Regions from separate parts of the Oceanobacter sp. 4_MG-2023 genome, predicted to be linked through region 2. Evidence: predicted binding sites of a transcription regulator. Region 2 holds the regulator's gene; each other region holds the start of a gene.
The links. Region 2 encodes sigma-54, which starts transcription at its own class of promoters, with help from an activator protein. Its sites were predicted from a motif close to TGGCACNNNNNTTGCTNT; they were not measured.
Positions count from the first base shown of each region.

Region 1 (7,928 bases), on a different contig from region 2:
GCTCAGCGATACCGGCAACGGCCAGCTGCAACTAAGCTGGAAACAGGCACTCAGAATACCCAGTTTGTATGAACGCTTCGGCAACCGCGGCCTGACCCGGGGCAACGACGACCTTCAACCAGAGCAAAGCCAAACACTGTCGTTAAACATCAGCTGGAGCGGAGACTGGCAACAACGCCCCCAGCAGCTCAGCCTCAACCTGTTCCACCGCCAACTGGAAAACGCCATCGTCGCCGTGTATGACCCCTCAACCGGGGCTGGTCGCTATGAAAATACCAGTGATGCCACCATGGCCGGGCTGGAATGGCAGCTGCACAGTCAGCTCAACCGCCCTGTGACCGCAGCACCCGCAACAGAGAGCCTGGGGATGTGGCAATTGCAGCTGGCAGGCAGCCATTACCAAAGCCAGAGCAGCAGCGATATCGTTGGCTTTGATAACAAATACTTGCCCGGCATCTATCACCTGCGGCTGATTGCCGGATTACTCTGGCAATCCTCCATGACCACCCGGCACCACAGTATCGATCTCCATGCCGAGCTGGCTGACGACCTCTACCTCGACCGCTACAACAGCGTACCCGGGGATCAACGTCGCCTCTGGAACATCCATTACGGCTACCAATGGCCAGTGCCATCCAGACCGTCACTACTGCCGACCCACGCTGGCCTGCGGATTAACAACCTGTTTAATCACAGTTTTAACGACTTCAGTGGGCGCCCGGCTCGTGGCCGGGAATGGACACTGTACCTGAGCTACTCGCTTTGAATATTCATATCACCAGCAACCAACAAGTTTGCCAAACGACACCCAAGGAATTTTGTTATGCCTAACCGTCTGCCTGATCACCCAACAACATTATCCCGCACCTGTTTGTCCCCGTTCAGCACCGCCGGACTGCTTCTCTCTGCGACCCTGATACTGAGTGGCTGCGCCGGTGACGACGACGACGCCCAACCCATTGCAGAAGGAGCCTATGCGGTACAAACCACCGCTGCCGACTACAGCAGTGGCCATGTTGCCATCGGCAATATCACCGGCGACCGCAGCGTCCAGCAACAATTATTCAGCGACACCAACACCAACTACACCATCACCAGCGAAGCCAACTGGCTATACCGGATTGGCCAATATTACGTCGATACCATCAGCCGCTACGACGCCACCGCCAGCCTCAGCAGCCCGGAATGGACCTACACCACCAATGATGATGGCGACAGCAGCGCCAACGTCTATACCCTGGTACATCAGGACGACCAATACGGCTGGCTGATGCGCTACGGCGCGGAAACAGCCTGGAAAGTCGACACCACCGCCAGCAGCGAAGACGACTTCAAGGTCGATACCATCGACTTGTCCGATTACAGCGTCAGCGGTTACAGCACCACACCGGGGATGGTCGATGCCGCCATCGACAACAACCAACTGTTTGTTCTGACCCAGCGTTATGGCTATGACGGCAACAACACCGCCTACGTCGTGGTGTACGACCTCGACACCCTTATTGAAATTGATACCGACACCAGCACCGATGGCCTGAAAGGCATTCCTCTGACCGTGACCAACCCCACCAGCATGGAACTGCTTAATGGCCAGCTGTATATCGCTGCCCGTGGTGACTACGACGACAATAGCGGCGGCGTCGATGTCATCGATACCACCACCTATGCGATCAGCAATATCATCGATGGCACCACCTTCGCCGATTTGAACGACACCAGCGCCTCACCGGCACAGTACTACCATGTCAAAGACATCACCGTTGTCAGCGAAGACAAGGCCTACGTCAATATCAATGTTGAAGCCGGATGGAGCACTGTTGCCAGCTACCTGTATGAAATCAGCCCCAACAGCAGCAGCGACCCGGTTACCATTGATATCAACAGCCTGATGGCCAGCAACGTCAGCGACCCGGAAGACAGCTATACCCTCGGCGATATCACCCTGGATGAAAACCAGCGCCTGTGGGTCGGTATCACCAACGCTACCCAGCCTGGCCTGCTGGTGCTGGATACCGACACCAACAGTGTCAACGGTGACTTTATCAACCTCGATCTGGTGCCTGCCTCAATCACTTTCCTGACGGATGAAGTGTCCGAGTAATACCTTTTGTCTGAGCCGTGGGGGCCGGCGCTGCCCGTACCCCACATCCCCCACATCCCCCACTCTCCAAAACCCCCAAAACCCCCAAAACCCCAGCCATATCCATCCGTGCCTGCTATCTGCACCCTTTTCTCCCTGGTGACCTGCTCCGTCCGTGCCCAAACCGGCCCTGTCCGTATCCTTTGACGGTATCCATCAGGCCCACACATCAAGACCACAAAAGTCACTACCGCCAATATGGCCAGATATATCTGACAACCACATACCCGAGTGACAATATTTGTCACATTGTACTCAACTGGATACCCCGTTTTTCTGCAAGGCAGGCGATTCAATCAACGCCCACCGATGGTTTAGCGAACCAGGTCACATAAACCTGTTTATTTTAGCCAAAATATACTTGGCACGATATTAGCTTGATATTCTATGTATGCGTATCCAGTGATAGACGCACAGAAGCCAGTGGCTTGAGTCCGGGAAGACCCCCTCTTCAATTTCCCGAACTCACCAAGTGCTTCGACAACGAAGTGTTGGGATGTTTTGGGATGTTTCCCATGGCAAAACCCCTCATAATAGTCATCGCATAACACGTGTAATATTGCACAACCCTAAAATTTTGAGAGTGGAGACTTCCATGAAAACGATGCAAAAAGGTTTTACCCTGATTGAATTGATGATCGTAATTGCGATCATCGGTATTTTGGCCGCTGTGGCGATTCCTCAGTATCAGGATTATATCCTGCGTACTGAAGCCACCAACTCCCTGTCGGCTGCACGCCCATTACAGTTGTCAGTTAGTGAATACGCCGCACGTTACTCTGCATTGCCAGCAGCTTGTACAAACCTGAATGCCTACACCGGTGTCTCTTGTACTAAAGCAGATCACGCTGCTGGCAACGTAGCGTCTATCGATGTAGGTGCCTCTGGCGTACTGACCATTACTTTTGATACAGCAACCAATGGTGTTCCAGCCGATATCGCAGGAACAGCTTACACCCTGACCCCTACCCGTAGTTCTACCAACGGTTCTGTTACCTGGGCTTCTGCTGCCGCTGCAACAAGCGGTATCGACGCCAAATACCTGCCACGTGTGAACTAAAACACCTGAGCAGTCAAAGGCCCGCTTCGGCGGGCTTTTTTATAGGCTACGCTTGAGTTTATGAGACTTTCATCACACGTAAACCCTCTATCAACGTCAGGAATTTATATGAAAACAATCGCCGCTGGTTTTACCCTGATTGAGTTGATGATTGTTATCGCGATTATTGGCATTCTCGCCGCAGTCGCCATCCCCCAATACAACGAATATATCCTGCGCACCGAAACCACTCGCTCCCTGCATGTGCTGCGGCCATTACAATTACAAGTCACCGAATACGCCTCCCGTTTTTCGGCCCTGCCCACCACCGCCGCGGCGCTCACCACGCACTTTGGTATCTCCGATGTGCCAAAAGACCACGGTGCCAGCAATGTGGAATCCGTTACAATCGGTGCCAACGGTCTGCTCACCGCCCAATTTGGTTCGGTTGCCGATGGTGTTCCCGTTGATATTGCGGGCAAGACCTATTCCATCAAGCCAGACCGGAGTTCTGCAGGCCAAATCAGCTGGTCAGCCATTGCCGGTACGCTGGAATATAGATATCTGCCACGAATGAATTAAAACTGTTTACCAGTCGTTGTCTTTCATATCCTGATACTGGTACAGAACGTATGGCTTTGATATGTTGCAACAAGGTTTTTTAAAGAGTATCAATGACATGGCCGTTCTGACTGGCATTTCGAAACGACTGGTTGAACACAACCTGCTCTCACGAGAACAAGCAGAAGAATTGCTGCTTGATGCTCGCGAGAAGAAGACCGGTTTTATCGCCACCGTCGCGGATTCGGGCAAGCTCTCTACCTCAATACTGGCCACGGTGACCGCAGAAGAATTTGGCTTGCCGGTTATGTCTCTGGATGCTTACGACCTGGAAGTGATGCCACAGGAACTGCTGAGCGGCGAACTGATAGCCAAATACCGTGTTATCCCGTTAATGGTCAGAGGCACGCGCCTGTTTGTTGCCCAGAGTGACCCCTCTCAAATCCAGGCCATCGATGAGATCAAGTTCAGCACCGGCATGACGGTTGAACCTGTGATTGTTGAGCATGATGTATTACACCGCCTGATTGAAAAAATCGCCGCAGCCAACGACTCCAGTATGGGCGATCTTGATGCTGAACTGGATGACGTCGATCTGGAAGACCCGGACGCTGCCGACAAGGCCCAGGAAACGGCGACATCCTCTGGAGAAGACGACGCCCCGATCGTGCGTTTTGTAAACAAAATGCTGCTCGATGCCATCAAGATGGGCTCGTCCGATATTCACTTTGAACCCTATGAAAAACGCTATCGGGTACGTTACCGCACCGATGGCATATTACACGAAGTCGCCAGTCCACCAGTCACGCTGACCGGCAAGATTGCTGCCCGGCTCAAGGTGATGTCACAGATGGATATTTCCGAGCGACGGGTTCCCCAGGATGGCCGTATCAAGATGCGGCTTTCCAAAAGCAAGGCCATTGATTTCCGCGTTAATACGCTGCCGACCCTGTTTGGCGAAAAAATCGTGTTACGGATTCTCGACCCCTCGTCAGCCCAGCTGGGTATCGATATGCTGGGTTATGAGCCGTTACAGAAAGAGCTGTATATGCACGCCCTGTCGAAACCCCAGGGGATGATTCTGGTGACAGGCCCCACCGGCTCCGGCAAAACCGTATCACTGTATACCGGCCTGAATATCCTTAACGTTGAAGGCACCAATATTTCAACCGCGGAAGACCCTGCCGAAATCAACCTGGAAGGGGTTAACCAATGTAACGTCAGTGCCAAGGTCGGCCTCGACTTTGCTGCCGCGTTACGCTCTTTCTTGCGTCAGGACCCGGATGTCATCATGGTAGGGGAAATCCGGGACCTGGAAACTGCCCAGATCGCTATCAAGGCAGCACAGACCGGTCACCTGGTGTTATCAACCCTGCACACCAACAATGCCCCGGAAACCATCACCCGTCTGGCCAATATGGGGGTGCCATCGTTCAATATTGCCACCTCGGTCTCCCTGATTATTGCCCAGCGGTTGGCACGACGGCTATGCAAGTCCTGTAAGATACCAGCCGATATCCCCAGGGAAGCCCTGCTTGAAACCGGCTTTACCGAAGAAATGCTCGAAAACGCAGAAATTTATCAGCCCGTTGGCTGTGATCAATGCAAGCACGGCTATAAAGGTCGTGTCGGAATTTACGAAGTGGTTAAAATAACCGATGCCTTGTCTCGTATTATCATGGAGGGAGGCAACTCGATTGAAATTGCTGATGTTGCCCGCCAGGAAGGCTTTAACGACTTACGCACATCTGCCCTACAAAAGGTCGCCCAAGGTGTTACTAGCCTTGAAGAAGCCAATCGAGTGACAACAGACTAACCAGCGGCTGCTATCTTTGGTAGCCAAATGATTTTGCAGAGGCGTTCCAGCAGTTATGGCCAAGCAAGCAAAGAGTATTGATTTTGTCTGGGAAGGCGTCAACAAACGCGGCCAGAAAATAAATGGTTCCCTGTCCGGCCAGAATCTGGCCGTGGTCAAGGCCCAGCTGCGCAAGCAGGGTATTCAGCCCGGCAAGGTCAAGCGCGCACCCCAACCGTTATTTGGCCTCGGTGGCGGTGCTGCCAAAGGCAAAAAAATCAAAACAGCTGACATCAGCTTTTTTACCCGCCAAATGGCCACCATGATCAAGGCCGGGGTACCACTGGTACAGTCGTTCGAGATTGTCTCCGATGGGGTCGATAACCCCAATATGAAAGACCTGATCCTGAAGCTGCGTGATACCGTATCCGCCGGTAATGATTTTGCCTCGGCACTGAAAGAGCATCCCCAGTATTTTGATGAGCTGACCTGCAACCTGGTGGAATCCGGTGAGCAATCCGGTGCGCTGGAAACCATGCTCGACAAGGTGGCTATCTACAAAGAGAAATCCGAAGCACTGAAGTCCAAAATCAAAAAAGCCATGGGGTATCCCGTTACGGTGGTAGTGATTGCGGCTATTGTTACCGCGATTCTGCTGATCAAGGTGGTGCCAACCTTTGATGCCATGTTTAAAAACTTCGGCGCTGAGTTACCGGCTCCCACCCAGTTTGTCGTCTTTTTGTCTGAGGTTATGCAAGCCTATTGGCTGTACACCCTGGGGGTGATTATGGCTCTGGTTACCGCATTCAAGCATATGATGAGAACCTCCCAGACGTTCCGCGACCAGATGGATTATCTGACTCTGAAACTACCTGTCTTTGGCGATATCATGCACAAGGCCGCAGTGGCTCGTTTTGCCCGGGTATTATCAACCACCTTTGCCGCCGGTGTACCACTGGTTGAGGCACTGGAATCCGTTGCCGGTGCCGTGGGTAACAAACTCTACCGGGATGCGGTACTGGAAGTGCGCCAGGAAGTGGCTACCGGCCAGCAAATGCACTTTGCCATGCGTTCTACCGGTGTATTCCCGAATATGGTGGTACAGATGACCAGTATCGGTGAAGAATCCGGTGCCCTGGATGCCATGCTGGATAAAGCTGCCGAATATTATGAAACCGAGGTGGATGAGTCGGTCGATGGCCTGACCGCCATGATGGAGCCGATGATTATGGCATTCCTCGGGGTGGTTATTGGTGGTTTGATTATCGCCATGTACTTGCCGATTTTCCAAATGGGATCGGTCATGTAACCATGGAAAATCTATCACAACTGTTTGCCCTGATCGGCAGTCACTGGCTGCTGCAGGTTCTGTTTATTGGTGTGCTGGGGTTATTACTCGGCAGTTTTATGAATGTGGTTATTCTGCGCTTGCCAATCATGATGTTCCGGGCCTGGAAGCTGGAATGCCAGGATATCGACCAGCTGCCAGCTCACCCGGCACTGGATGATCTGGACAAACCGTATAACCTGGTAACGCCTCATTCCCATTGCCCCAAGTGCCAAACCCCCGTCAAGGCCTGGCAGAATATTCCGCTCCTCAGCTTTTTCCTGTTAAAGGGCCGCTGCGCTGGCTGTGCCAACCCGATTGGCTGGCGCTACCCCATCGTTGAACTGGTCACTGCGCTATTCAGCCTGACGCTGATCATCGCCTTTCCCTGGGGCTGGCAGCTGGCCGCCATGCTGGTGTTTACCTGGCTGCTGATTACCATGTCGGTAATTGATATTGATCATCAGATCCTGCCCGATACGCTGACACTGGGATTACTCTGGCTGGGCTTGCTGGTGAATACCCAGGGGCTGTTTACCGATCTGAACTCTGCGGTATGGGGAGCTGCCATTGGTTATCTCAGCCTCTGGTCGGTGTTCTGGCTGTTCAAGCTGGTCACCGGCAAAGAAGGCATGGGTTTTGGTGATTTCAAACTACTGGCAGCACTGGGAGCCTGGTTGGGTTACCAAAGTATCCTGCTGATTATTTTACTGTCGTCCGCCGTGGGCGCAGTGGTTGGCATTGCCGGGGTGATTATTCTTGGCCGCGACAAAAACCTGCCTATCCCGTTTGGCCCCTATCTGGCCATGGCTGGCTGGATTGCGGCCTTGTGGGGGAATGACCTGATTCATTGGTACCTGGGCGGTATGCACTGATTCCCGATGAAACGACAGACAGGAGCCATGCCATTGAACTGGGTATTGGGCATTACGGGTGGTATCGGTTGTGGCAAAACCGCCGCTTCGGACTATCTTGCCAATAAAGGCATCCATGTGGTTGATTCTGACCAGGTCGCCCGTCAGGTTGTTGAACCCGGCCAACCGGCCTGGCAGGCGATTGTGGCGCA
Region 1 covers NZ_JAUYVV010000016.1:39,411-47,338, forward strand. Annotated here, with positions in the region: gene Q8W24_RS11970 (TonB-dependent receptor) at 1-766, shown strand, start outside; gene Q8W24_RS11975 (hypothetical protein) at 824-2,101, shown strand; gene Q8W24_RS11980 (pilin) at 2,736-3,200, shown strand; gene Q8W24_RS11985 (pilin) at 3,309-3,761, shown strand; gene pilB (type IV-A pilus assembly ATPase PilB) at 3,859-5,556, shown strand; gene Q8W24_RS11995 (type II secretion system F family protein) at 5,612-6,844, shown strand; gene Q8W24_RS12000 (A24 family peptidase) at 6,847-7,737, shown strand; gene coaE (dephospho-CoA kinase) at 7,744-7,928, shown strand, end outside.
Region 1: Q8W24_RS11980 (pilin) is a predicted target of sigma-54. The motif match lies at 2,503-2,520, and genes of this name have one in related genera.

Region 2 (7,928 bases):
AGGACTTCGCCTTTTCCCACCCCGGTGGCAGCCTGGGTCGACGCTTGTTATTAAAAGTCGAAGACATCATGCATAGCGGCCGGGAAATCCCGGTCGTCAGGCCCGAATCCAGCCTGTCACGCTCCCTGTTGGAAATGACCACCAAGGGTCTCGGTATGACCACCGTACAAACGGCAGCGGGTGAATTGGTGGGTATTTTCACCGATGGCGACCTGCGCCGTACCATTGATCATGGTGTCGATATCCACTCCGCCCTGATTTCAGACCTGATGACCCGCCAGGCCAAAACCATCATCCCGGGTATGCTGGCTGCCGAAGCGTTAAAAATCATGGAAGACGGCAAGATCAATGCCCTGGTCGTTACCGACGGTCAGAATATTTGTGGTGTTGTCACCATGCACGACTTGCTGCGTGCTGGAGTTATCTGATGCGCAAGCGCTATGTGCTGCTGGTCTTGGCAGTGGCCGTTGGCCTCGCCTTGCTGGCGGTAGAGCGCTATACCACTGAGCTGGTCACGGCAGCAACGCCGGTGACCAGTCTTGAACCGAATTATTACGGCAAACAATTACAACACCGTCGTTACGATGCGGATGGCCAGCTACAACAGATGTTATCGGCCGATGGCTCTCGCCATATTCCGTCATTATCGGAAACCCGGCTGGAAAACCCGGTGATTACGACACAAACAGACCCGCAGCAACACTGGCAAGTCAGCGCTCAATCAGGCCGCATTATGGATACCGACAGCCAGGTTGAACTCAGCCAGCAGGTGGAAGTACGCTCTCTGGCCACGGCAGCAGAAAACGCTGATACATTCAGCATCACCACCAGCCTGTTGCTTTACCAGCCCGCATCAGCCACCGCTTCAACCTCTGAACCTGTCATCATTCGTCATGGCAATAACATCACCCATGCAACTGGTATGACGCTGGATATCAAGCGCCAACATCTCGACCTTCAAGCACACGTGAGTACCCGGTATGTACAATAAACTGACCGCCCTGCTGTTTTTTGGCAGTGTCTTGGCGACCACGGTCGAGGCTTTGCCTGAAGACTGGCAACAAGAAATGATCATCGAATCCGACCGCGCCGAACTCGATCGCAAGACCGGTATGGTCGTCTACGAAGGCGATGTCGTACTGAAGCAAGGCACACTGACCATCGAGTCCGATCGTCTGACACTGATACTGGATGGCAAGGCGCTCAAGCAAGCGATTGCCGAAGGTCAACCGGCTCGCTACCAGCAACAGGTCAGCAGCGACAAACCGATCACCAGAGCGACGGCCAAACGTATTGATTTTTACGCCGACCGCAAGGAAATTGCCTTCAAGGGAGACGCCGCCTTGCGTCAGGAAAACAACCTATTCAGTGGCGAATTGATCCGTTATGACATTGAACAGGAAACCGTCTCAGCCAGTGGCTCAGAAACATCCGGCAGTGGCACTGGCGGCGCTGACGACAACCAGCGTATTCAAGTGATTATCCAACCCCAGCCCAACACGGACGTACAACCATGAAAACGCTCAAGGCTGAACATCTAGCCAAAAGCTATAACGGCCGCGAAGTCGTCAAGGACGTTTCCCTGGCGGTCAGCAGCGGACAGATTGTCGGCTTGCTGGGCCCTAACGGCGCAGGTAAAACCACTTGTTTCTATATGATTGTCAACTTGGTACAGGCCGACAAGGGGCGTGTCAGTATCGATGACGACGATATCAGCCATCTGCCCATGCACGGCCGCGCCCAGAAAGGCATTGGCTACTTGCCACAAGAAGCGTCGATCTTCCGCAAACTCAGCGTCGAAGACAATATCATGGCCATCATGGAAACCCGGTCAGACCTGAACAAACCCCAACGTCAGCAACAGCTGGAACAGCTACTGGATGAATTTCACATTCAGCACATTCGTACCAGCCTCGGCATGGCCCTGTCTGGTGGCGAACGACGACGGGTCGAAATAGCCCGCGCCCTGGCCGCCGAACCCTCCTTTATTTTGCTGGATGAACCCTTTGCCGGTGTTGATCCGATCTCGGTCGCTGACATTATGGATATCATTCGTCAACTCAAGGCACGTGGCATCGGCGTACTGATTACTGACCACAACGTCCGCGAAACTCTCGCAATTTGTGAAAAAGCCTATATCGTAGGCGGTGGACACATAATTGCCGAAGGCAGCGCTGATGATGTACTCGCCAACGAACAGGTTCGGGCTATCTACCTTGGTCATGACTTCCATCTTTGAATCTTATCGGCTTGCAGGGCTATGATGCCCAGCGCTGTTTCATTCGCCACCATGAAAAGCATTCCCTGTCTCACAGGCTGGCGTATAATGCACAGACCATGCCGACAACCGATGAATAATAACGCTGTATGAAAGCATCGCTTCAGTTAAAAATGGGTCAGCAGCTGACCATGACCCCTCAGCTGCAACAGGCAATTCGACTGCTGCAATTGTCTACCCTCGATCTGCAACAGGAAATCCAGGAAGCCCTGGACTCCAACCCCATGCTGGAATTCGAAGAGTCCGAGCACGACGACTTTCCGGATGCACAGCAAACCAATGCAGATCAGGAAAGGGAAGTCACCGCAACAGCGGCCACGACCGATGCCGACACCCAGGAACTGGGTGAGCAATGGTCTGATGACAAGATGCCAGATGATCTGCCAGTCGATAGCAACTGGGATGATACGTTCCAGACCACGGCCGGGGTTTCCTCAGGCTCTGGCCCGGTTGGCGATGACGACTTTGATTATGACTCCCGTCATGCCACCACAGACGACCTGCAAGATCATCTTGAATGGCAGCTGAACCTGACTCCCATGAGTGACACCGATCGCGAGATCGCCACCATGCTGATCGACGGGGTTGATGACGATGGCTATCTGCACACCACCATCGACGACATACTCGGTTCAATTGACCCGGAACTGGGTGTTGAAGAAGATGAAATCCAGGCCGTCCTCAAACGCTTGCAACAGTTTGACCCCGCCGGTGTTTTTGCCCGCGACCTGCGTGAATGCCTGATTCTTCAGCTCAACCAGCTACCTGCCGAAACACCCTGGCTGGCAGAAGCCAAATTGGTGATCGGCGACTACATCGCCCTGCTGGGCAGTAAAGATTACCCCACCCTGATGCGCAAAACCCGGCTCAAGGAAGAAGACCTCAAAGCCGTCCTGCGTCTGGTTAAAGAACTCAACCCCAAGCCGGGCGCTGATATCAGCTCCGAGCAGTCAGAATACGTCGTACCGGACGTGATTGTTCGTAATATCCGTGATGAATGGCGTGTTGAGCTTAACCCGGATATCGCCCCCAAGCTGCGCGTCAACTCCGACTACGCCTCACTGGTGCGACGTTCCGACAGCAGTGCCGACAACGCCTTCCTCAAAGACCATTTGCAAGAAGCGCGCTGGTTTATCAAAAGCCTGCAAAGCCGCAACGAAACCCTGCTGAAAGTCGCCACCAAAATTGTCGAGTACCAAATCGACTTCTTTGAACAGGGTGAAGAAGCCATGAAACCTCTGGTATTGCATGATATTGCCGATGCCGTTGGTATGCATGAATCAACCATTTCACGGGTCACTACGCAAAAATTCATGCACACTCCTCGTGGTATTTTCGAGCTGAAGTATTTCTTCTCCAGCCACGTCAGTACTGACGCCGGTGGCGAATGTTCATCCACCGCCATTCGCGCCATGATCAAAAAACTGATCAGCGAAGAAAATCCGCGTAAACCCCTGAGTGATAACAAAATTGCCATTGTGCTGGGCGACAAGGGCATTCAGGTTGCACGCCGCACGGTGGCCAAATACCGTGAAGCCATGATGATTCCGCCTTCCAATGAGCGGAAACAATTGATCTGATCGATAGCGTCGATCTCTGTTCGATACAAGCGAGCGATAAGGAGCCGTTTATGAGCATCAATATCAGTGGACACCATGTTGAAGTGACCGAAGCCATGGAAGCATACGTCAAGGAAAAACTGGTTCGTCTTGAGCGTCATGTCGACCCGATTACTTCTGGCCAGATCACACTGACCCTGGAAAAAGGCCGACAACAGGCAGAAGCCACCCTGCATGCCAGTGGTGCTGACTTTCACGCCACCTCAACTCACGACGATATGTATGCCGCCATTGATCTGCTGGCCGACAAACTGGACCGTCAACTCCTGAAACACAAAGAAAAACTGATTGCCCGACAGCACGGGCAAGGTTGACCTATGAGCATTGCGATTGCCGATATTCTACTGCCAGAATGCACCCGTACCGACGTCGCCATTACCAGCAAAAAAAAATTGCTGGAGTTTCTTGCCGGACTGATTGCCGAAAAAGTTGACGGCAGCAGTTCGGACGAAGTGTTTGAACGCCTGCTTGGACGTGAACGTCTGGGCAGTACTGGCATTGGTGAAGGCATCGCAATCCCCCATTGTCGTTTACGGCAATGCGAACAAGCCGTCGGCGTGTTACTTCACTTGCAAGAGGCCATCGATTTTGATGCCATTGACCATCAACCGGTTGACCTCGTATTTGCTTTATTAGTCCCTGAAGAAGCAACGGACGATCATCTGCAAATTCTCGCCACACTGGCGCAAAATTTCAGTCAGAATGATTACCGTCAGCAATTGCGTAGTGCCAGCAGCGATCAGGAACTGTACCAACGAGCGTTGGCCAACCACTAACCAGACCAATACGGAGACCGCATCATGCGCCTGGTTGTGATCAGTGGCCGCTCTGGCTCAGGCAAGTCCAGCGCTTTGGCCGTGCTCGAAGATCTCGGTTTTTATTGCATCGACAACCTGCCGGTTGATCTGTTGCCCGCACTGGCGGATTTACCCTACAGCGCCGAAAAACGCGCCAATGTCGCTGTCAGTGTCGATGTGCGTAATTTGCCCGACGCCATGGAACAGCTGACCCAGGTACTGACCTGCTTACCCGGACAGTATCGCCAGGTCGATATTGTATTTCTGGATGCCACCGAAGAAGTCCTGCTACAACGCTTCAGCTCCACCCGTCGCAAACACCCCCTCACCAATGACAATATCTCATTGGCAGAAGCCATCGAGCGCGAAACCGAATTGCTCGAACCTGTTGCCAACCTGGCTGACTTGACGCTGGATACCACCCGCATGTCAGTCCATGAGCTGCGCAGCCTGATCAAGATGCGAGTAGCCGAGAAAGTCACCCCGGATATGGCCATTCTGTTCCAGTCCTTTGGCTTCAAGCAGGGGATTCCTCTGGATGCCGATTTTGTATTTGATGTCCGCAACCTGCCCAACCCCTACTGGCAACATGAATTACGTCCTCTGACCGGACAGGATCAGGCGATTATCGATTTTTTATCCAGCCAGCCGGAAGTCACCGAACTGTTTGATGACATCCGTACTTACCTGTTGCGCTGGTTACCCCGTTTTGCCGAAAATAACCGCAGCTACCTGACCATTGCCATTGGCTGCACTGGCGGTCAACATCGCTCAGTGTATTTATCAGAACGCCTGACTGCAGCCTTCAAACAAGAATTTGGCAATGTACAGGTACGTCACCGCGAGCTCAGGTCTGCTGCCCATCACAGCCACTGATGCTTATTACCCACAATCCAATCGTTTCGGGAGCCTGGATGGTTAACACGCAAATCACCATCATCAACAAGCTGGGTTTACACGCACGGGCAGCCGCCAAACTGGTATCAACCGCGGCCAGCTACGGCGCAACCATCAAGGTGGGTTATCCAAACCGCATGGTCGATGCCAAAAGTATCATGGCCGTAATGATGCTCGCCGCCAGCAAGGGTACCGATCTTTATATCGAAGCAGAGGGCCAGGATGCCCAGGCAGCACTGGACGCACTCTGCGACCTGATCAATCGTCGCTTTGATGAGGGTGAATAAAAACACCTGACAGCCGTTCGATAGCCGACTTGTTCTTGTCTCCAACAACGGCGGTCAACGACCGCCATATCCCCCAAAACACCTTCTCCAACAATCAAAGTTTCCTATAAAATCAAATCACTAGCGATATCAATGCGAGTAGTTTCAGTATTCCCCGGATAGCCACACTCGGTGATTCAGGCTAGAATCAATCATTCACTCCGTACCGGGGCTTCCATGGCAGAACTCAGCGAAAAGGCCAGATCCAAACTCAACAGCCTGAACGAAGCGCTCGAGTCCGGTGCCATGGCACGCGTACGCCGGATCATCAACTCCGGCCTGGCCCCTGTTGATGTCGCCCACCTGATCGAATCCTCCCCGCCCAAAGCCCGGAAAGTCATCTGGGAGCTGGTCGACAAAGGCATCGAAGGTGAGGTACTGCAATACCTGTCGATCGATATCCAGAGTCAGTTCCTCAGCGACATGAGCGCAGAGCAGGTGGTCGATGCCACCGCTGACCTCGATTCCGATGACATCGCCGATATGCTCCAGCAACTTCCTGAGCAAGTGACCCAGGAAATTCTGAGCTCGATGGACCACCAGGATCGCGCCCGGGTTGAGGCCATTCTGGGCTACCCGGAAGACAGTGCCGGTGGTCTGATGAACACCGACACCATCACGATTCGTCCGGATATTACTCTGGATGTTGTGCTGCGCTATCTGCGTCGTCACCAGTCGCTGCCAGACATGACCGACAACCTTCTGGTGGTGAACCGGCAAAACGAATTTATCGGTGCCTTGCCTATCCGCAAACTGTTGGTGAGTGACCCCCAACAAACCGTGCGCGAAGTAATGTCTACCGGCAGGATCATGGTGATCCAGGCAACCCAGCATGAAACGGAAGTCGCCAAGCTGTTTGAACGCCATGATCTGGTATCGGCCCCGGTGGTGGATGCCAATGGCATGCTGCTTGGCCGTATCACCATTGATGACGTGGTGGATGTGATCCGGGAAACCGCCGACCACTCATTAATGAGCATGGCCGGTCTCGACGATGATGAAGACACCTTCGCCCCGGTGCTCAAAACCGCCCGCCGGCGCGCGGTCTGGCTGGGCATCAATCTGATTACCGCCTTTATTGCTTCTGCGGTTATCGGTCTGTTTGACAAGGCCATTGAAGCCGTTGTTGCTTTGGCGGTACTGATGCCGATTGTCGCCAGCATGGGCGGTATTGCCGGCAGCCAGGTACTGACACTGGTGATTCGCGGCCAGGCACTCGGGCATCTCAGTGGTGCCAACTTCCGCTGGCTTTTTCATCGTGAATTACTGGTCGCAGCCCTCAACGGCGGGTTGTGGGCCATCATTATTGCGATTATGGCCTGGGTATGGTTCAACGACATCAAGCTGTCACTGATCATGTCCGCCGCGATTATTATCAATCTGATGGCTGCTGCTGTGGTGGGTGCCGCATTGCCGCAAATTCTCAAGGCCCGTGGTATTGATCCTGCCTTGGCCGGTGGTGTTATCCTGACGACGGTCACCGATGTGGTTGGCTTTATGTCATTCCTCGGACTGGCTACCCTGATTTATATCTAGATGTGCCGGGTATCCTTATGGATCATCCCTTGCACACCACTTTAGCGACTACGGTCGGAACCATAATGAGCAACCTTGTATGAGCGACTTTGACTCCCAGCCAGATGAAGAATACGAGCTGGTCAGCAAATCTGAAATGAAACGGGAAGCCGAGCGCTGGCAAGCACTCGGAGAACGACTGACCGAACTGAACCCATCACTATGGAACGATATGCCCATCAGTGATGTGCTGCATGCCGCTCTGGAAGAAAGCCGCCGCATCAAACAACATGGTGCCAAACGCCGTCACTTGCAGTACATCGGCCGCGTGATGCGAGATGAAGACATCGCCGGCATTCAGGAAAAAATCGACCTGATGGACCCATCCAGCGATGCCTACGGCCGACGCCAGCGCCAGTATGAAATGTGGCGTACCCGGCTACTGCAAGACAACAGCGGCCTGAATGACTTTATCGATCAGTACCCGCAGATTGAT
Region 2 covers NZ_JAUYVV010000010.1:75,686-83,613, forward strand. Annotated here, with positions in the region: gene Q8W24_RS09265 (KpsF/GutQ family sugar-phosphate isomerase) at 1-428, shown strand, start outside; gene lptC (LPS export ABC transporter periplasmic protein LptC) at 428-991, shown strand; gene lptA (lipopolysaccharide transport periplasmic protein LptA) at 981-1,517, shown strand; gene lptB (LPS export ABC transporter ATP-binding protein) at 1,514-2,239, shown strand; gene Q8W24_RS09285 (RNA polymerase factor sigma-54) at 2,368-3,858, shown strand; gene hpf (ribosome hibernation-promoting factor, HPF/YfiA family) at 3,909-4,211, shown strand; gene ptsN (PTS IIA-like nitrogen regulatory protein PtsN) at 4,215-4,673, shown strand; gene rapZ (RNase adapter RapZ) at 4,698-5,570, shown strand; gene Q8W24_RS09305 (HPr family phosphocarrier protein) at 5,609-5,878, shown strand; gene mgtE (magnesium transporter) at 6,095-7,453, shown strand; gene yjgA (ribosome biogenesis factor YjgA) at 7,533-7,928, shown strand, end outside.

Region 3 (7,928 bases), on a different contig from region 2:
CCAATCGTGTATCAGCTCTTCACCGCCACTGAACGACTGGCCGCTGCTGTTGATCATCAGGGTGCGAATCATGCTCTGTCCTGCGACGAGAAAACATTCAACCAAAAGTGGCGTTCAGGTCAGGCGCGTTACATCAACCGCAACACGTAATACCGGATTACTGCCGCCACCATAAATAACGCCACACAGCGGCGTCACATCATAAAAGTCGCGGCCCCAGGCTGTGACAATATGCTGTTCATGGGCCATGCAGTTATTGGTTGGATCGTATTCAAACCAGCCTTCTCCGGGAGCGTATACCGCCAGCCAGGCGTGGGTAGCATCGGCACCCACCATTTTTTCCTGCCCCGGTGGCGGCAGGGTTTCCAGATAGCCAGAAACGTAACGGGCTGCAAAACCTAACGATCGTAAGATGGCAATTTGCAGATGCGCAAAATCCTGGCAAACGCCACGACGGCTTTCAAGAACTTCCTGCAAGGGAGTGGCGATGGTGGTGGACGCCGGAGAGTATTCAAACTCCTGATAGATCTTGCTGGTCAGGTTCATAACGGCAGTCAGTAACGGCGTATTGTCGTCAAACAGACTATCGGCATATTCTTTCAGGGTCTGTGATGCCTTGAGCATCGGCGAGTCCAGCAAAAACTCCCGCGCCAACAAGACTTCCGGTGCCCGGGATGAACTCATCGCCTCCCGCGCATCACGACAGCTGATACCCAGCTCCAGCTCTGGAGCGGCTTTTTGCAGACTGGTACGCACTTCGCTGGTCGAGGTGATCACCAGTTTTTTGTGCGGTTTCTGTATTTCAAAGTGATAGGCATTATTGCCAAAATAATCACACCGGTTCGAGGTAAAAGCCGCACCGGGCAAGACGTCAACACGGGTCGACAGACACTGCTGACGCAGGGTGTCCCGTGGCGTCACGTGGGCCATGTTGTAACAGTGGGAAACCCGACTGTGGTACACATATTCTGTGGTATGACGAATGCGATATAACACTAGATGCTTTCCCAGGTACTGTTAACCAGTTGCTGTGACGCTTCCCGGTGATCAAAGTATTTGTCTGTAATCATTTCACTCAGGCCGCTTAACTGGTCGGCTATTTTGGTCATTTGCTCACCCAGATGGCTGCGTTGGAAGCCGTCAGCCTTGCTGAGCTCTGCCAGTGATGACAGCTTGAGCAAGGTTTCACATTCAAGGATACGACGTTCATCCGCAGACAACTCGTGCATCTGGGTCGGTGTTTTTGGCAACGCCCCGATATGTTGTCGTAATTGCTCAACCTGATACATCAACGAACGTGGATTGGTCGGGTCCATCATCACCAGATCGAGACTGGTCTGAATACCGACACGGGCACGATAACGGCGACGATAGCTGATCAGGGCTTCCAGCGATAACAGCAGTGCCTCACAGAGCTTGCTCTGATCCGACTCCGACAACACCGGAACAATCAGACTGTCGATGGCAATGGCGATCTGATAACCCCGTTCGAGACGCCGTCCCATATCCATAAAGCGCCAGCCAAAGCCTCGGATCATGCTTTCCTGGGTCAGGCCAGACAAGGCCATCAAGGCGGTTACCAAGGGATCGAGGGCTTCTTCCGGTGCCGATGCCAGGCTGCCCGAGAAACTGACCCCCAGCATATTCAGGGCATCACGAATGTCGTTGATGACACGATAGGTATCCGATGACAACAGCTCTTTGGTCTCTTCTGCGCAATAAAGCATGGCATTAAGGTTGCCGGAAATACTGCGTAATACTGAGCCGTTTTCGATAATGCCGCGCAAGGCTTCTTCTGCGGTTTGTTCATCAGTGGAGCGTGACGGTGTGGCAGTAATCATCGATACCGCATGCAGCAACTGATGCTGGGTTATATCACTGATTCGCTCTTCGCCGTTCAACATCATAAAGGCGGTACGCAGGATTCGCAGCGCGGCTTCGGCACGCTCGGCATAACGCCCCATCCAGAACAGGTTTTCCACCACCCGACTGGGCAAGCTGATCAGGTCGGCTTCGCGACTGACCGGCTCATCGACCTGCTCATCATGCACCATACGCTCCGGCTCAGAAGCGATCACCCAGGTGTCCTTGCTCTTGGCACCGGTCTGGTTGGAAATCATGAATGAACGTTCGTCCTGACCGATACGGGTCAGGCCACCGGGCATCACGGTATACGAGGTATCCGTTGCGACGGCAAAGCTGCGCAAAATTACCGGACGTGGTTTCAGCACACCGTCAACAAACGACGGGACGTGGGCGGCTTCCATGACCGGCTGAGCCACATACTGGGTCGGGTCCGCCTCAATCCGGGCTTTCAGCGAGCGGGCTTCTTCTGCGCTCAGCTCCGGGCCGTACAAACTGCGGTTATCAAGATTACGATACACCGGCTTGACCACCAGCTCATGCAAGTGATCCAGCACATACGCCCGATCGTCCTCACGGCCACACCAGTGGGTTTCGACCGATGGCAAACGCAGTTCACGGCCAAGAAAATGTTTGGCAATACCAGGCAGATAACGCAAAAAAACCGGATTTTCGAGAATACCGGAGCCCAGTGGATTAGCCACCACCACATTACCGGCACGCACTACTTCCAGCAGGTTGGCCACCCCGAGACGGGAATCACCCCGTAATTCGACCGGATCACAAAACCAGTCGTCTACCCGGCGCAGCAAGACATCGACCCGGCTCAGGCCATCCAGAGATTTCATCCATAAAAAGCCATTACGGACGACCAGGTCATCACTCTGAACCAGATGAAAACCCAGGTAGTTGGCCAGGTAGGCATGTTCAAAATAGGTTTCGTTATGGGCACCTGGCGTCATCACAGCCACACGCGGTGCGCTGTTGGGTGACAAGGAATTCAGCTTGGTACGTAAACGCTGAAAAAAGGCCGCCAGCCGATGTACATGGCTATCGCGAAACAGGCTAGGAAAAACCCGTGACATCACGTTGCGGTTTTCCAACGAGTACCCGGCCCCACTCGGGCTTTGGGCGCGATCACCCATGGCCATCATCTGGCCATCGGCACCACGCACCAGATCAACCGAGTGCAAAATCAGATCGTGCTCACCGGGTAATTTGATACCGTTACAGGCTCGTAAAAAACCACGGTGGCAAAACAAGGCATCCGGCGGAATCACACCAGAACGAATCAGCTCCCGATTACCGTACAGGTCGCGCAGCAGCAGATTGAACAACTCCGCCCGCTCCAGCAAGCCTGCCTCGATCCGGCCCCACTCTTCACTGCCAATCACATACGGAACCAGATCCATATTCCAGGTGTGAGATGGCGTGCTGGAGTCGCTGTAGATGTTATAGGTCGCCCCATCGTCCCGTAGAATACGCAACGCTTTTGACTGTCGTTCATCAAATAACGCTGGCCCCAGCTCTTTCAGGCTGTCGAGAAGATAGGACCAGTGCGGGCGCAGCTCTCCATTGGCATCGACAGCTTCATCCTGAAGCGCCGGATTATGACGATAGATCAGATCATCGCTGTCTGGCCCGGAGGCCTGTGACATAGTCTGCGACATGCTTGTTCTCGCTGCGGATTTCAATAAATGCTCGTTAAAAATTCAGACCAAAAAAATGGCCGCTTATTAGCGACCATTATGTCAGATTGGGGAAATTGTCTCAGCTTTGTTTGCTCCCCTCAGCAGCGAGGGGAGCCAGCCTGATTTATTTCCGCCGCAAGTCCAGCGTACAAGGATAGTCGTTCGGAGACTCTTCCGGTGGCGGAGCCATTGGACGTGGCTCGCTATGAGGGAAAAACTCCCGAATAGCATCCACATCCGGACGGGGTGAATACTCACCGTGGCTATGATCCAGTGTCGAGAAACGATTGACCCGACGTGATTCCGCTTCAAAGGAGTTCACCGGGAAGGTGTCGTAACTGCGGCCACCCGGATGCGATACGTGGTAGCTACAGCCACCCACGGAGCGACCGTTCCAGGTATCAATCAGATCAAACACCAATGGTGATTGCACGCCAATGGTTGGATGCAACGCCGACGGTGGCGCCCATGCCTTGTAACGCACCCCGGCAACCATTTCGCCATGGCGACCGGTGCTGGTCAGTGGTACACGACGACCATTACACGCCAGTACATAGCGCTTGTTGGTCATGCCATAGACCTTGACCTGCAAACGTTCCACGGAAGAATCCACATAACGGGATGTACCGAAGCTGGAGACTTCTTCACCCAATACATGCCATGGCTCGATGGCCCAGCGTAATTCGATCTTGATATCACCGAGTTCAACCCGACCGTAGTGCGGGAAGCGGAACTCTTCAAACGGCAACAGCCATTCGGCGCGGAAATCGAGACCATGTTCCTGCAGGTCCTGGGCGACTTCCTTGACGTCTTCCCAGACGTAGTGCGGCAACATGAACTTGTCGTGTAACTGGGTATTCCAGCGCACCAGATCATGCTTGTATGGATCTTTCCAGAAACGGATCAGCAAGGCCCGGATCAGCAACGCCTGCACCAGACCCATGCGGCTGTGCGGTGGCATTTCAAAGCCACGGAATTCCAGAATCCCCAAACGGCCTGACGGGCTACCCGGTGCAAACAGTTTATCGATACAGAATTCAGCCCGGTGGGTATTACCGGTCACATCGATCAGCAGGTTACGCATGATACGATCGACCAGCCATGGCAAGGCGGACTCACCTTCCGGCATTTGCTGGAAAGCGATTTCCAGCTCATACAAGCCTTCATCACGGCCTTCGTCCACACGAGGTGCCTGACTGGTCGGGCCGATAAAAGCACCCGAAAACAGGTAGGACAAGCTCGGGTGATGCTGCCAATAGGTCACGAAGCTGCGGAGCAGATCGGGACGACGGAGCATCGGGCTGTCTGCCGGTGTTTTACCACCCAAAGTGATGTGGTTACCACCGCCGGTACCGGAGTGACGGCCATCCAACATGAATTTCTCTGTTCCCAGGCGCGACTCACGAGCCGCCTGATACAGTTCGTTCATGGTATGCATCATATCGCGCCAGTTGTCGGCCGGGTGAATATTCACCTCGATAACACCAGGGTCCGGTGTAACCAGCAATTTCTGCATCCGCCAGTCACGTGGAGGCTCATAGCCTTCGATAATGATCGGCATCTCCAGCTCAGCAGCGGTTTCCTCGATCATGGTGAGCAAGGCAACGTAGCTTTCCAGATACGGCAGTGGTGGCAGGAAAATATGAATCTTGCCACCACGGGCCTCGATACACATTGCCGTCCGTACCAGATTACGCCAGTAGGTTTCGGACTGGTCGTCATCGTCAGTGCGTTGTTGCTGTGACTGTTCGTCCGAGACAACCTGTTCCGCAATCGGCTCCGCAACTGTTGCCGTAAAGTTGCTGATAATGTCTTCGCGACTTTGCAGCGCTTCTGTGGTGCGGAACGGGTCGGCTTCCTGTGGCAGCGGTACTTCTTCTGACCATGGCAGCCCTTGCAATGGCAAACGCAGACCCATGGGTGAATCACCCGGTATCAGCGTAATGCGGCCACGGCGTAATTCCCACACGCTGGAGCGCCAGCTCTGGCCATAAAAGTCCCACTCGACCGGCACAACAAAACCGGTAGGGGTATTCAGCCCCTGATCCAGCACACGAGCCAGACGGCGACGGGCCAGCTCATCCTTGGCTTCTGCAATTTCAGAATCCAGGTTGACCGGCAGGTTCTGTTCTTCAAGCAGGTAATGCAAGCCGTCTTCATACGCCGCTTGCACATATTCGTCAGACAGACCCAGTTTTTCCGACAACAGGGTAGCAAACCGGCCTGCGTCTTTTTCGGTGTGGCCGTAGTCTTTATCGACCCGGGCCAACAGCTCGGGGCGTGTCCACATCGGTTCGTTATCGGTCCGCCAGAACACACCCAGTGCCCAACGGGGAACTTCTTCGCCGGGATACCACTTGCCCTGGCCGTAATGCAGCATGCCTTGCGGAGCAAAACGGTCACGCAATTTCAACAGCAGGGTTTTGGCCAGACTCAGCTTGTGGGCACCCAGGGCTTCGGTGTTCCACTGGGCCGATTCCATATCATCAATCGATACGAAAGTTGGCTCACCCCCCATGGTCAGCCGGACATCGTTTTCTTCCAGCAAGGCGTCGACCTTGTCGCCCAGTGACAGCACATCGGCCCATTCGGCATCGGTGTACGGCTTGGTGACACGAGGGTCTTCATGGAAGCGGGTCACGTCGTTCTTGAAGTCAAACTCCACTTCGCACTTGTCGGTGAAACCATTGATCGGGGCTGCCGATACCGGGTGTGGTGTACAGGCCAGAGGAATATGGCCCTCACCGGCAAACAGCCCGGAAGTAGGATCCAGACCAACCCAGCCTGCTCCTGGCAGATAAACTTCGCACCAGGCGTGCAGGTCGGTAAAGTCTTCTTCCGGGCCGGAAGGGCCGTCGAGTGACTTTTCGTCTGAAGTCAACTGCACCAGATAACCGGAAGCAAACCGCGCCGCCATACCCAGATGACGCACGGCTTGCACCATCAGCCAGGCACTGTCACGACAGGAGCCGAGGTGTTTTTCCAGCGTCTCTTCCGGTGTCTGGACGCCTGGCTCCATACGAATGGTGTAGTCAATCAGCTGTTCCAGCTGGGAATTGACGTCGACCAGAAAGTCGATGGTGCGGCGTTTTTCTGTCGAGATACCAGCCAGAAACTTTTCGAAAGCCGGTCCTTGTGGCTCCAGCTCCAGATAAGGCTGCAGTTCTTTTTTGGTTTGCTTGTCGTATTCGAATGGAAACTCTTCCGCATCTTCTTCCAGGAAAAAGTCAAACGGATTCACAACCGTCATATCGGCAATGACTTCAACCTCTACCGAGAACTTGCGGGTCTTCTCGGGAAATACCAATCGAGCCAGGTAGTTGCCATAAGCATCCTGTTGCCAGTTGATAAAATGCTCTTCTGGCTGAACCTTGAGGCTATACGCTTCAATAGGTGTACGACAATGAGGCGCTGGACGCAGTCGAACCACATGGGGTGACAGTGAAACAGGCCGGTCGAAGTCGTAGTATGTGTTGTGCTGAATCGCAACACGGATAGTCATAACTGCTCCCGAAATAGGAAATCTCTGAATATCATTATAAATGCTGGCCGGCATCGCCAGACCAGCATTTCATTTTCATCCCTGATGCCGGTTGGGACTTCGCTATTGATCCGACAGGAACCAGGTTTTTTGTATCAGGTCATGAACATCTGCCAGTGACAATTGCAGTTCATTCAGATCTTCACGGAAAGCGACATTAAATTCTTCAGCTTCCAGGTCCGCCGCCACTTCGTCACAAATCAGTCGGGTGCGAGCAATCACACCCTCACCTTTAGGCAAACAATCCGAGCTTGCCACGATTTTTTTCAAACAAAATGCAATGGACCGGGGAAACTGCTCATCGCCCAACAGAAACGTGACCACCGGCGTTCCCTTGATGGCTGAGCGCATGGTACGGCGGAACGGCTGGTCGGCATTTAATGAGCGCAGCACATTACCCCAGATAATCTGACGACTGTTAACGGCGTATTCATCATCAGCCACCTGATGGATCGCAGCAATAGCAGCATCCAGGTTACGGGAAGTCATGTCTGCCCGTTCCAGGTTTTGCCCCATCAACAACATGTCCCAGCCTTCGTCCCGGGTCATATTGACGTACAGCAAGCCAACAATTTGCTGGCAGGACTTGATGATGCTCTCCAGGAACTCGTGACGCATACTGCGGTTAATGCCAAGAGACAGATTCTCTTGCACAAACATGCTCAGCTCGTTGACCAGTTCCCAGGCTTCCGCTGGAATCACATCCCGTGTCGTACGGATATTCTCACGAATCGCTCGCAAAGAATTCACTATCGAACAAGGGTTGGTGTCATCACCCAGCAGGAACTTCACCACATTACGCTCATCACGAACGGAATACCGACTATTGTAGT
Region 3 covers NZ_JAUYVV010000006.1:9,285-17,212, forward strand. Annotated here, with positions in the region: gene Q8W24_RS06100 (magnesium transporter CorA family protein) at 1-72, opposite strand, end outside; gene Q8W24_RS06105 (transglutaminase family protein) at 115-996, opposite strand; gene Q8W24_RS06110 (circularly permuted type 2 ATP-grasp protein) at 996-3,533, opposite strand; gene Q8W24_RS06115 (DUF2126 domain-containing protein) at 3,679-7,056, opposite strand; gene Q8W24_RS06120 (alpha-E domain-containing protein) at 7,159-7,928, opposite strand, start outside.
Region 3: Q8W24_RS06110 (circularly permuted type 2 ATP-grasp protein) is a predicted target of sigma-54. The motif match lies at 3,600-3,617, and genes of this name have one in related genera.

Region 4 (7,928 bases), on a different contig from region 2:
GTTGTTTACCAGAATGGTACTGACCAGAATCAGTAAATACTCGGTCATGCAGTGGTTGCTCCGCTGTGATTAAAAAGTAGCCAAGCCTGAAAATCAGGGGGCGTATTATCCCAAACTTCTATTATTTCCCTCAAGTATTAAAAGGGATAGTTTTAAGTTGTTTTAGGAATAACCTTAGAGGTGGTGATCACTTTCGGGCACAAGAATGACACAAAAGTATCACGCATCCGTCGTTTGGGCTGAACTGGAGTTCCACAGGTCTGCTTGCGATGTTGGCTCGACGTACCCTCGATATACCCCCCCGACACTGTTGCCTCAACGGCATGGGCGCTGATTTGATCATGGTCGCGGTTATATAATCCGGATATTTTCTGGATGGTATCGGTCATAATCGGTCTTTTCAATTTACTGACAAAAGGTATCGGGAGTCGCTGTGAAAACGATCGTTAGGCTATGTTCCTCAATAATAATGGTTGCCGCTTTGGGGGCTTGCAGCAGTCAGAGTCCAGTCCCTGCCTCTGTCAGTAACGATTCCACGGCTGGTCAGCAAGACGCTGTGGCATCGGCGTCAACCAGTCTGGCATCGGCGCTTGAATGGCAGGTGGAGGATATTAACCAGGGCGGCATCATCGATTACTCCATGATTACCGTGAATTTTGGGATGGATGGCCAGGTGAGCGGTTCCTCCGGCTGCAATCAGTACTCCGGGCGCTGGCAGCAGCTGGATAATGGTGATATCCGTTTTGATCAACTGATCAGTACCCGCAAAGCCTGTGCTCCGGCCCTGATGATGCAGGAACAGAGATTTTTGGCGGCCTTACAGGGAGCCAGTCAGTACCGCTGGTTACATGATACCTGGCTGCTCTTGACCGATGACGAGGGTCGGGCATTACTGAAGCTGATTCCCAAATCGACCAAAAGCTGAACAAGGTCGTCCAGATTAACTGCACTCGCTGTGGGTGTCTTGAATCAGGGCCTTCAGTTCTGGTACACAGCTGCCACAGTTGGTGCCACATTTCAGCGTGTCACCCAGTTGGTCAGCGGAGTGACAGCCACTGCGAATAGCGTCACGAATGGTGTTTTCACCAATACCGAAACAGGAGCAGACAATACGCCCCTGATCAACGACACCTTCTAGGGGGCGTCCGGCCAGCAGCGCTTTACGCTCCGTAATGGTCAGGCTGGTCTGGGCAAACTGTTCCACCAGCCACTGGCGGGTGCCAATGGCCTGATCCTGATGAACAAACAGTACCAGCGCCAGTTGTTGATCCACAATCGCCAGTAGCCGCATATGTTGGGTGTCCGGGTCATGCAGGGTCAGCCATTCGGCGTCGGGGAGTTGCTGTTGTGCCCAGTCTTGTATCTGTTCAAGAGGCTGGTTACCGCCGATTTCATAGCCGTGACAGCCGTCGTTGAGGCCGTACACCCAATAGTCACAAGGAACGGCGCCGAGGTCATGGCGGCTGAGTATCATGCCCTGCCAGGCGGTCGGGAAAGGTTCGGCTTCGACACCGGTGTATTTCAGTTCTGGCTGGCCGGAAAACGGGTCACAGCTTTTATCGATTAATACGCCCATGCGGGCGGCGCTGGCGTAGCGGCTGGTCCAGTGCATCGGAACAAAGATTTCTCCCGCTCGCTGGTTAGTGGTGATATTGGTGCGCAGCAGTATTTTCCCCCGGTGATTACTGATGCGGGCCAGGGCACCATCGACCAATGTCAGGCGCTTGGCGTCGTCTGGATGAATATCTACATAAGGTTCCCGAATATGTTGCGCCAGTCGGGCTGATTTTGCCGTGCGGGTCATGGTGTGCCAGTGGTCGCGTACCCGGCCGGTGTTCATGATCAGGCTGCCATCCTGATGGCGGGAGGCGGGCAGTGCCGCGGTGATTGCAATAAATTGGGCCTTCTGGCTGGGGGTGTAAAACCGCTGGTCGTCAAAAAAGCGTTTGCGGCCTTGTGGGTACTGGCGATTGACCGGCCATTGTGTGGGGGCCATGGCATCGTACTGGCTCCGGCTCAGGCCGCTCAGGCCAGACAGGTCGAGGTCGCGTTCACCGTTATTTTCAAAGCCGGTCAGGCGGCTGTATTCGTCAAAAATCTCGGCTGGGTGCTGGTAGTCAAAGGCTTTTTCGAATCCCAGGCGCTGAGCGACCTGGGCCAGTATCCACCAGTCCGGTTTGGCTTCCCCGGCAGGGCTCAAGAAACTGCGCTGGCGGGAGATACAGCGTTCGGAATTGGTGACGGTGCCGTTTTTCTCTCCCCAGCTGGCGGCGGGTAATAACACATGGGCGGCGGCCGTGGTGTCGGTATTGGCCATGCAGTCAGAGACGACCACCAGTTCGCAACGGGCCAGGGCGGCCTTGACGTCATCGGCATCCGGCATGCTGACCAGCGGGTTGGTGGAGATGATCCAGAGGAATTTGATATCGCCGCGCTTGACGGCATCAAACAGCTCAATGGCTTTAAGGCCCGGGCGAGTGGCAACGTTGGGAGCCTGCCAGAAGCGCCGTACCCGGTCGACCTCCGGGGCAGAAAAATCCATATGCGCTGCCAGCTGGTTGGCCAGACCACCGACTTCACGGCCGCCCATGGCATTGGGCTGCCCGGTGACGGAAAAGGGAGTGGCGCCGGGTTTGCCGATCCGTCCGGTGGCGAGGTGGGCATTAATAATGGCATTACCCTTGTCGACGCCGCTGCTGCTTTGGTTAATGCCTTGTGAAAAAACGCTGACGGTTTTGGCGGTGCTGGCAAACCATTGAAAAAATGTTTCCAGATCGTGCTTGTCCAGGCCCAGTTGTTGGGCGCATTCCTGCAATGAGTCCGGGGTGCTGTCGCGCGCTGCTTGTAATGTACTGGCAAAGCCTTCCGAGTGTTGCTGGATAAAATCATGGTCGAGGGCATCGTGATCACTCAGCCAGCACAGCAGGGCGTTAAACAGCAGGGCATCACTGCCTGGACGAAGCGATAACTGCAAGTCGGCCAGGTCAGAGGTGGCGGTGCGGCGTGGGTCAATGACCACTACTTTCATCTCGGGGCGGGCCTGCTTGGCGGCAGCGATACGTTGAAACAGAATCGGATGTGCCCAGGCGGCATTGCTGCCGACCAGAATCAACAGGTCGGCTTCTTCGAGATCGTCGTAACAGCCGGGCACGGTATCGGAGCCAAAAGCCCGCTTGTGGGCAACCACGGCAGATGCCATGCAAAGGCGGGAATTGGTATCCAGGTTGCTGCTGCCGATAAACCCCTTCATCAGTTTGTTGGCAACGTAATAGTCTTCCGTCAGGATTTGTCCGGCCGCATAAATGGCCACGGCATCCGGGCCGTGATCATGGATGACTTGCTGCATTTTGTCGGCCACCAGATTGAGGCTGTTGTCCCAGCTGGTACGTTTACCCAATACCGTGGGATAAAGCAGCCGGTCAATCTGGTCGACGGTTTCATGTAATGAAGACCCTTTGACGCACAGGCGGCCAGCATTGGCAGGATGTTGTATGTCACCGGATACCGGTGAGAGCACATTGCCATGCTGACGGACGGTTACGCCACAGCCTACGCCGCAATAGGGGCAAGTGGTGTGGGTAATGCTGGCGGTGCTGTGAGTCTGGGTCATAAGGGCTTTCCAATACGCAAAAAAAAAGCGCCCACTGACATAAGTCAGTGAGCGCCAATGCTCTGTTTGCACAACAGTAAAACAATGATGAGCGGTACCTACGCTGGTACCGGCAATGCACATGGTCGAGCCAAAGCGTCGACAGATTTCAGAAAGTAAACATTCAAGAAAAATGCCAACGGCTGTCTGATCATTCTGAATTGCCAGAAATCGTGATGCTTGTGGCGCGTTTGGTGAGGTGTGAAGAAGCGGCCTATGGGGGACATCCATTTAATCCTGCACGGCTCTGCGCGAGAGTTGCCGTTGTTCAGGGCAAGGCGACGAATGCAGCGAAATGACGAGTCCTTTTCAAATTCGTCAACACCGCACTGGACGGCGGCAACCCGCGCCCTTCGGGGGCTGCCGGATGATCTCGACTCGGTGTCGCCGACTTTTGACTTGACCCGTCAGGCCTGCAAGTCGGCTTCGTGATTCGAAACCATCCGGTAGCCCAGAGTGAGCACCGGATTAAATAGATGCCCCCTATGGGTCAGCCGGCTGGGGTTCCGGCGGTTGATAGAGGAGAAAGCAGGGAATACGAGGGTAGAAAAGAGGCGGCGGGGCAGTGGTGCCAGATATTGCTGGCTGACAAGCCAATCAGGGAGAATTCTTGCACGCTCATGGCGCATTTGGGGTTGTCAGTGTTTGCTGATGGTGCGAGACAAGGTGTCTGATTACGGGAAAAGGAGGGTGCGGGGGCGCTGTATCGGGAGCTGTTTATGCTGATCACTACAACCATGATGCAGGAGAAGGTCGGGTGTTCAAGCACTCACTATGCGGATTGCAGGTGGCGGTGCTGCCAGCAGGCGGGCTACTGGGTTATGAAGACAGCAGGTCGTTATTATGACTTGGCACCCTAATTGCTGTCTCGGATTGATGCCTTTTTTTGCAATGGAGCAAAAAGAAGGTCAGAGCAACGACGCACACAGGAGACACATATCCGTATGATGAGATAGAGAGATTCCCCTCATGAGCAAGAAACGCGTCGTCGTTGTTGGCAACGGCATGGTCGGTCATAATTTTATCAACACACTGGCCACCTCAGAACATTCCTCCGAATTCGATATTATTACCTTCTCAGAAGAACCGCGTCTGGCCTATGACCGGGTGCAGCTGAGCAAGTATTTCTCCGGCTCCAGCGCTGAAGACCTCGCCTTGACCACCGAATCTGACTACCAGTCCCAGGGTGTTATTTACACGCTGAACGACAAGGTGGTGGAGATTAATGCCCACGAAAAAACCGTTACCACCGCCAGTGGCCGCAAAGAAGGCTACGACAAGCTGGTACTGGCAACCGGTTCCTATCCGTTTGTGCCGCCGATTCCCGGTAAAGACCAGCCTCACTGTCTGGTTTATCGCACTATTGAAGATCTGGAAGCAATTTCTGCTGCCGCCAAAGTCAGCAAGACCGGTGTGGTTGTGGGAGGAGGCTTGTTGGGTCTGGAAGCGGCCAATGCCTTGAAAGCTGCCGGCCTGGAAACCCATGTTGTCGAGTTTGCCCCACGCCTGATGGCGGTGCAGCTGGACGAAAGCGGCGGCAAGCTGTTACGGCGCAAAATCGAAAGCCTGGGTGTCCAGGTACATACCGAGAAAAACACCAAAGAGATTGTGGCCGGTGAAGAGTGCCGCTATCGCATGAATTTTGTGGACGGTACCTTTCTGGAAACCGACATGATTTTGTTTTCGGCCGGTATTCGCCCGCAAGACGAACTGGCGCGCCAGTTCAATCTTGAAATCGGTGAGCGCGGCGGCATCGTTATTAATGATTATTGCCAGACTTCGGCAGACGATATTTACGCCATTGGCGAATGTGCACTGTGGGATAACAAAATCTATGGCTTGGTCGCTCCGGGTTACGCGATGGCCAAGGTGACGGCGGGGCATATTGTCAGCCAGCTCGTAACCCATGAACCGGCCACCAGCGCCTTCCAGGGTGCGGATATGAGCACCAAGCTGAAACTGCTTGGAGTTGAAGTCGCTTCGATCGGCGATGCCCACGGCCGCACGGCCGGGTCGCACAGTTATGTGTTCAGTGACGATGTCGCCGAAGTCTACAAGCGACTGGTGGTTTCTGCGGATGGAAAAAAACTGCTGGGAGCCGTGTTGGTTGGGGATTCCGAAGCCTACGGTACCTTGTTGCAGCTGATGCTGAACGACATGGATATTCCCGGTAATCCGGCAGCCTTGATTCTGCCTGCAATGGATGGCCAGGAAGCGGTTGGGCTGGGGGTGTCGTCCTTGCCGGATACGGCCCAGATCTGCTCCTGTTTCGACGTTAGCAAAGGCGATATCAGCGAGGCGGTGCAAGGCGGTTGCTGCACCATGGGAGATATTAAAAGTGCCACACAGGCATCAACCGGTTGTGGTGGGTGTACGGCGCTGGTCAAGCAGGTGATGGATGCCGAGCTGGAAGCATTGGGCGTCGAAGTGAACACCGATATTTGTGAACACTTTGCCTACACCCGTGTTGAGTTGGCCGATATCGTCCGGGTGCAAGAATACACGACCTTCCAGCAGGTGCTGGAAGGCCATGGCAAGGGCCACGGTTGTGAAATCTGCAAGCCCGCGCTGGGCTCGATTCTGGCGTCATTCAACAACGAATACATTCTCAAGGACGAGCACATTGGCCTGCAGGATACCAACGATATTTTCCTCGGTAACATGCAGAAAGACGGTACCTACTCGATTGTTCCGCGTATTGCCGCTGGTGAAATTACTCCGGAAAAGTTGATTGTTCTGGGGGAAATCGGCCGTGACTACGATCTGTACACCAAGATTACCGGTGGTCAGCGGATCGATCTGTTTGGCGCACAACTACATCAGCTGCCAGAAATCTGGAAAAAACTGGTGGATGCCGGTTTCGAAACCGGCCATGCCTATGGCAAATCACTGCGAACAGTGAAGTCCTGTGTGGGCTCTACCTGGTGTCGTTATGGCCTGCTGGATTCGGTGTCGATGGCTGTTGCTCTGGAAGATCGCTACAAGGGGTTACGCTCACCGCACAAGATCAAGTTCGGTGTTTCCGGGTGTACCCGTGAGTGTGCTGAAGCCCAATCCAAGGATATTGGTGTGATCGCCACCGAAAAAGGCTGGAACCTGTACGTCTGCGGTAACGGGGGGATGCGTCCTCGCCATGCCGATCTGTTTGCGACCGAGCTGGATGATGAAACCCTGGTTCGTTATATCGACCGGGTGCTGATGTTTTATATTCGCACCGCCGATCGCTTACAGCGTACATCGGTCTGGCTGGAAAATCTGGAAGGAGGGCTGGACTACCTGAAACAGGTGGTGATTGACGACAAGCTGGCCATTGCGGATGAGCTGGAAAACGGCATGACGAAAGTGGTGGGTACGTACCAGTGCGAGTGGAAAACAACCATCGAAAGCCCTGAAAAAATGAAGCGTTTCCAACATTACATCAATGCCGATGCGGCAGACGATAACTTGCTGTATGTCCGTGAGCGGGGGCAGCGCCGTCCGGCCACCGATGTTGAACGTATCGAACTCGTTGATTTGAATTCTGGCAAATAAGGAAAAATCCCATGACTCAGTGGACTCAGATTTGTGCGTTGACCGATATTGCCCCTGATACCGGGGTGTGTGCCTTGCATCAGGGAGAGCAGGTGGCGCTGTTTCGTCTTGGCCAGACTGAACAGGTGTTTGCAATTGGCAATTACGACCCGATAGGCAGAGCCAATGTGTTGTCTCGTGGCATTGTTGGCTCTATCGGTGAGCGCTACGTAGTGGCTTCGCCGCTGTACAAGCAGCATTTTGATCTGGCGACGGGGGAATGCCTGGAAGATGACGCAGTAACGGTCAAGGCTTATCCGGTTCGTATTGCTGCAGGACAGGTCGAACTCGCGCAGGGAGCGTCGTTGTCCGTTTAGCGGATTTGTCCATATCGGTGGCTCTGTCCATGTCCGTTATCGCGGATATGGACAGAGTCAGCATCGTTATGGCAGTGGTATTAGCGGTGGTCTTCCTTGTAATCTTTACTGCTATGTGACTTCCCGTCATGTGCCTTGCCATCATGACTGTGGCCACCACTACCACCGTGATGAGGGCCTGCGCAAGCTGCCAACATAACGGCCGTTACCATGGCCAGTGCCACATTTTTGTATTTCAAACGCATCGTAAATTCCTCTGGTTGTGATAATGCTGGTGCAATCAGCTTCCCGATCCAATCAACAGACCGGCTGGCCTGTCTCATGGTTATTCCTGCGAATGTGTCTGTCTCGATTGATTCTATTCTCACCGCGTAAGGGTTAATGACAGGTTA
Region 4 covers NZ_JAUYVV010000015.1:3,076-11,003, reverse strand. Annotated here, with positions in the region: gene rsxA (electron transport complex subunit RsxA) at 1-48, opposite strand, end outside; gene Q8W24_RS11425 (hypothetical protein) at 153-389, opposite strand; gene Q8W24_RS11420 (META domain-containing protein) at 557-925, shown strand; gene Q8W24_RS11415 (nitrate reductase) at 941-3,610, opposite strand; gene nirB (nitrite reductase large subunit NirB) at 4,619-7,180, shown strand; gene nirD (nitrite reductase small subunit NirD) at 7,192-7,536, shown strand; gene Q8W24_RS11400 (hypothetical protein) at 7,617-7,859, opposite strand.
Region 4: nirB (nitrite reductase large subunit NirB) is a predicted target of sigma-54. The motif match lies at 4,499-4,516, and genes of this name have one in related genera.